One region of the Carnobacterium sp. FSL E2-0243 genome, then DNA from elsewhere that is predicted to be linked to it. Evidence: a T-box and tRNA genes for the amino acid it is inferred to sense, from the RefSeq annotation. Region 1 holds a T-box; the other holds one or more tRNA genes.
The links. A T-box is a leader RNA that pairs with one kind of tRNA and senses whether it is charged. The one in region 1 lies ahead of leuS (leucine--tRNA ligase), so its partner is inferred to be a tRNA-Leu.

Region 1 (3,219 bases):
AAATTGGCTAAAAGATTTTTTAACAGATACACCGGCTTGAGGATAATTAAAAACCGATTTCTTCTTATCTGCTAATTGCATAGGAAGAAATCGGTTTTTTAGTGGTTAAATCATTTTAGTAGCATCTACCCATAAATCAAATTCAGCTTCTGTGACAAAATTTAAAGCAAGAGCAGATTCTCGTAAGGATAGATTTTCAGCTAACGCTTTTTTCGCAATCGTTGCACTTTTTTCATAACCAATATGTGGGCTTAAGGCAGTAACTAACATTAGTGAACGTTCAACTAATGTTCCCATAGCCGCTTCGTTTGCTTCTAAACCAACTAAACAATTCAGTCTAAAAGAGCGCATAGCATCACTTAATAAGGTCACAGACTGTAAAAAATTAAGAATAATAACAGGTTTATAAACATTTAATTCAAAATTCCCTTGGCTAGCAGCTACATTAATGGTCACATCATTTCCCATAACTTGAGCAACTACCATTGTGAGAGCCTCAGACTGAGTTGGATTGATTTTACCAGGCATAATCGAACTGCCAGGTTCGTTTGCTGGAATAGTGATTTCACCAATGCCGCTACGGGGGCCACTGGCTAACCAGCGTACATCATTAGCGATTTTCATTAAATCACTAGCCAAACTACGAATGGCACCATGAGTATAGCTTAAATCAGAATGACTTGTTAAGGCGTAAAATTTATTTGGAGCACTTTTAAAGGGATGTCCCATAGCTAAGCTGAGTTCATTGGCAACAGCTTCACCGAAGCCAGCAGGAGCATTTAACCCAGTCCCAACAGCAGTTCCACCTATCGCTAACTCTAATATACTTTGACTACTCGTTTCAATAAAATGCAGACCACGTTCAATCATTGTTTTCCAACCACTAATTTCTTGGCCAAAGGTTAAAGGTGTTGCATCTTGCAGATGAGTGCGTCCAATTTTAACTAGGTTCTGATAAGCTTCTATTTTTTCTTCTAAAACCTCAATCATTTTTTTACATTCTGGAATTAATTCAGAAATAACCGCATCATAAGCCGCAATATTCATTGCTGTTGGAAACGTATCATTAGAACTTTGCGACATATTTACATGGTCATTAGGATGGATGGTCAAGTTTGTGCCTTCAGATTGTTGATTTGCTAAATGAGCAATGACTTCATTCATATTCATATTACTTTGTGTACCACTGCCAGTTTGCCATGTGACAAGTGGGAAATGCTCCATATATTCCCCCGTCAAAATTGCGTCTGTTGCCGCAACAATCGCCTCTTTAATCTGTGGATCAAGAGTCTTATTTTGTTCGTTGACAATAGCAGTAGCGCGTTTTAATTGAGCAAAAGCTAAAATAACGGAAGCTGGTATCTTTTCAGTTCCAATTTTAAAATTAGCCAGACTGCGTTCGGTTTGGGCACCCCAGAATTTATCATTTGCGACTTTGATTTCTCCTAAAGAATCTTTTTCAATGCGGTATTGTTGGTGAGTATCGGGCATTTTATCTGTCACTCCATTTCTAATTTTGGATGTCACTCTATTTTAGCATGATAGAGACCGAGATGGGAGTTAGAAAATTAAAATACTTAGATAAATGATTCAGCTATCTTGCAACTGGTGCAGATATTTGTTAGAATATAGACAATATCATGAAAAGACAGTGAAAAGGAATAGTAGTAAGGCATCTTTGATAGAGAGTGCATGGTTGGTGGAAATGTACAAAGATAAATTATGAACTCGCCTTGTGAGTCGCTTTTTTGAACGTAATCATTGGTTGATTAGCAAATAGAAAAAGTCGTAGCGCCTGCGTTAAAGGTATGAGGAGTCTATAAGTCTAGTTTATTTACTTATAGAAAATATAGGTGGTACCACGAAATTGTCCAGTCAATTCGTCCTATGAACACTAAAAAAGAGTTATTTTTATTTGGTGTTCATAGGGCGAATTTTTTATGTTGTTAAATAGATTAAATTCGACCGTGACTGAGTAGTAATGTATCAAACTAAATAACGATGGAGAGAGGAACAAAGACAATGAGTTATAATCACAAAACGATTGAAAAAAAATGGCAAAAATATTGGGCAGCCCATAATAGCTTCAATACAACTGAAGATCCAAAAAAAGAGAATTTTTATGCACTAGATATGTTCCCTTACCCATCTGGCCAAGGCTTGCATGTCGGACATCCAGAAGGCTATACAGCGACGGATATTTTAGCAAGAATGAAACGTTCACAAGGCTATAATGTCTTACATCCAATGGGATGGGATGCTTTTGGCTTGCCAGCTGAGCAATATGCTTTAGATACAGGTAATGATCCAGCTGAATTTACAGAGCACAATATTGGAACGTTTCGTCGTCAAATTAATTCACTAGGATTTAGTTATGATTGGAATCGCGAAATCAATACAACAGATCCTCATTATTATAAATGGACTCAATGGATTTTTACTAAACTTTATGAAAAAGGTTTGGCTTATGAAGCTGAAGTTGCCGTTAACTGGTGTCCAGCATTGGGAACCGTTTTAGCAAATGAAGAAGTCATTGATGGCAAAAGTGAACGTGGAGGATTCCCAGTTTACCGTAAACCAATGAAACAATGGATGCTTAAAATTACGGCATACGCAGAACGCTTACTAGACGATTTAGAGACTGTAGATTGGCCTGAAAGCATTAAAGATATGCAACGAAATTGGATTGGTAAGTCAGTTGGTGCAAATGTAACCTTTAAAATTAAAGATAGATCTGAAGATTTTACTGTTTTTACAACACGCCCAGATACTTTGTTCGGAGCGACTTATGCTGTGCTAGCTCCAGAGTTAGATTTGGTTAAAGAAATCACAACTCCTGAACAAAAAGAAGCTGTTGAAGCGTATATTACTGAAGTTAGTTTAAAAACAGATTTGGATCGAACTGATTTAGCAAAATCGAAAACGGGTGTCTTTACAGGTGCTTATGCTGTAAATCCAGTTAATGGTCAAGAGATTCCAATTTGGATTGCAGACTATGTATTAGCGACCTATGGTACTGGTGCGATTATGGCCGTTCCAGCTCATGATGAACGCGATTATGAATTTGCAAAAACCTTCAATTTAACTATTATCCCTGTTTTAGAAGGTGGAAATGTTGCTGAAGAACCTTATACTGGTGATGGAGTCCATGTTAATTCTGGATTTTTAGATGGGTTAGATAAAGAAACAGCGATTGAAGTCATGAATAAATGGTTAGAA
Region 2 (3,219 bases), 490 kb from region 1:
TTTTCAAAAATTTATCTTTTACAGAATGATTTTTAAAGGTTCTCCTTAAAATCTTATACCTATATTCTTTCTTTTTATATAAAATTTCATCAGATTGAAAGGAAACGATTAATATAAACAATTTATTTATGTATATAAACAAATACAGCCTAGCAAGTTTGTTTCAAACACTTACTTCGTGGTTCTTATGTCCACACGAATCGTTTAAACTTGCTAGACCGTATTCATTTTGTAAAGAGTACTCAAACTCCCACTTCCTTTTCTTTTTTTGTGCAAATACCCCTATCTTAGGCTTTTTACATTGCACTTTTTTCGACAGCCACCTCACTCAAGGTTTCTTCTAACTGTCCTTTTTGTAGGGAATTTACTAACTCCTTACACTTATAATATACCATATTTCACGAAAAATGCAAGCGTTACCATCATATAATTAAGCTATTCTACTGCTTATAATTTATATTTATGGCTAAACTTATAGATCAAATTTGAAAAAAAGACCTCTCAAACTTGGTTAAGAATGAGAAATCTTTTTCGTAAATATACTATTAAAAGAAACTAAAATATTATTTTACATTTCTTTATATGTTACACGTGTTCCAACAATGATATCAGCAAATTCACTCATAAATTGCAAGCGATAATGTTGGATATCTCTGAAAGATAAATTAATTGCGACTACATCATATCGATCTGGGTTTTTTCCAGTTTGGATTTCACGTAACTGGAGTCCTTTGGCCATCATTCTTAAACGTAAATGCTGATACTCTGTTAGAGAAACTCCGAAGTATCCCACTTCCCAAGCTTGTTCCTCATACGAGTAATAGGTGATTTTATCAAAAGGAATTGCAAATACACTATTAAATGCCATTCGGTAGGCTTGTACTCCTCCATCTCCAGTAAAATTCAAGTTTTTGATTCCAATAAACCAATTACTACCTTCTTGATAATAATAAATATCCAAATAGTCAATTTTCCATTGGTTATTAATTGCAACCCGATACGCCTGAACCTGTTTGAAGTCTGCACCGACATTTATTCCACAGAAATATTTAGTGACTTTTTTTGCTATATCGGCTTTTAAAAATAATTCTGATTCAGCTTTCCGTCTACGAACGAGTCCAGGTAAAACTTGACCCCCAGCATGCACATAAGCCATCATCTCATTCGCAGCTACTTGCCAATTTTTATTATTAATATAAGTTAACAGTGTTGAGCCTTGTAAAATATATGGACCTAAATTAAAATGAAAGCTAACCAATGCATCAAATTGATTCTGATTCAATTGAACCGTAACAAAATTGAAAATTCCTACAGCATGCGTCTTGATGTCTTCATCAAGAAACGCATTTGCTTGTTGCTCTGAAATTTGCATTCCAGGATAGACTCCTTTTGTATGTCCATAACCAATTGTCCATACACCAACAGAATCTTGGTAAGCTGTTAATACCATACCTTCGAATTCTTTAATTAAATTTCTTCCATTTTGAGATATTTTCATGTTCTCATTTGCCATTTTTCTCTTCTCCTTTTTCTTTTTATCCATGCGCCCATGGTAGACATATGTCTTTATCACTATTACAACTAAGTAAGTGATAAATATATTTTACCAACTACACTTATTAAAAAGATTCTCGCTTAATTACAAATTGCTTACATATTTTGATTCTATATATAAGCAAAGAATAAAAGCTTCTTATACCTAAATTGGTATAAGAAGCTTTTATTCTTTATTATTTAAAAAGGCAAATAGTCTATGTTAAGCGATGGATTTAAAATAATCATAATCAAACAAATGGTGCACCAATGAAAATTTAAGTTTTGCTATTCAACCCAAATTTGAGGCAACCTAGAAAACAAATGCGGTCAATGGGATTTGAACCCACACAGGGAGATTCCCTACCAGCCCCTCAAGCTGGCGCGTCTGCCGTTCCGCCATGACCGCAGAAACTAACTTCTTAAGTATAGTAGCTTCTTATTTTTTTGTCAATTAGAGAATCAGCCTTGCTTAAACTTCAATCCGTTTTTCCAGCAAAATTAATTTACCTTGACAGCCACCACAAACATACTTTTTTGTATCAAAACGTCGTTGTCGATATACATTTTTTTGACAATTTTGACAGCAATATACCCACAATTTTTTCTTCTTATCAGGTTGACGAAGCGATTGAACAAATCGACTACCACCCACTTTTTTTAATAGTCTTTTAAAATCAGCATCCTTATGCTGGTAACCGCGATTAGCCAAGTGCAAATGATAATGACACAGTTCATGCTTAATTACACCGATAAACTCCGACATACCAAAAGTCTCTAACACTTGCAAATTAAAATCTAAATCATGACTCCTTAAATGATAACGACCACCTGTTGTCCTTAAACGTGGATTAAATGTTGCTTGATGTTTAAAAGGCCTATCAAAAAATTCTAATGAAATCTGTTCAACTAATTGCTGTAACACCTTTTGCTCCATCTAGCTTCATCCATTCCTTTTTCTTTTTAAATACTATCACATAATGTATCAAATATTAGGGAAAAAAACAACCTAAGTTTAAACCATTGCATTCAAATTATAAAAAAGAGACCACTTAATTAGTAGCCTCTTTCATCATAATTGGAATCCAAATTTCACTTACATAGTTTTCAGCAGTGGGATTTCCTATTGAATACCATTCAACTTCTGGTCCTTCTGCATGAAGATAATCTGAATGTGGCAACCACTCTGAAAAAACAAATTTCCAAGCTGCTTGAATCGCCGTTGGCAAAGGACCGACAACCTCAAAAACTGCCCAAATCTGAGCCTCAATCACGACTTCTTCAAATTCTAAGGGAGTCGCTTCTGTTGTTGCAACCCCAATCCAATAATCCATCCTTTGGTCCCTCATATTTGTACAAATCCCTACTAAGCCACCGAGTTCGCCATGGCTTAAATCACTGATTTTATTAGCTGTTCCATCTAGATTCACTCGTTCCCAAAACTTAGGAATTTCCCACAAATTTTCCCCATCTTTCAAACTAATTTCTTCTTTAACTCCTACTACTTTAAATGTTGGACGTTCCTCAATTCGAACATTCACCTAATGAACCTCCTATCCCAATCGCCAAATTTTCTTTATTTTATTTAGAAAAAAAGTCATGAAATTTACATTTCACAACTTTTTCCACTACTAACTTATTTTTGTTCTTGATTTAACATTGTTAAGGCAATTCGACCTTTTTTCA

Region 2: it encodes a tRNA-Leu, which carries the amino acid that the T-box ahead of leuS (leucine--tRNA ligase) is inferred to sense. The anticodon was not compared.

What each region holds. Positions count from the first base shown of each region.
Region 1 is NZ_JBBOPM010000001.1:2,408,633-2,411,851, reverse strand. Features, by position in the region: gene MHI00_RS11280 (dicarboxylate/amino acid:cation symporter) at 1-40, shown strand, start outside; gene fumC (class II fumarate hydratase) at 106-1,491, opposite strand; T-box leader at 1,643-1,891, shown strand; gene leuS (leucine--tRNA ligase) at 2,023-3,219, shown strand, end outside.
Region 2 is NZ_JBBOPM010000001.1:2,894,307-2,897,525, forward strand. Features, by position in the region: gene MHI00_RS13740 (lysozyme) at 569-1,513, opposite strand; tRNA gene MHI00_RS13745 (tRNA-Leu) at 1,859-1,942, opposite strand; gene MHI00_RS13750 (SprT family protein) at 2,006-2,470, opposite strand; gene MHI00_RS13755 (GyrI-like domain-containing protein) at 2,586-3,074, opposite strand; gene MHI00_RS13760 (Tex family protein) at 3,170-3,219, opposite strand, start outside.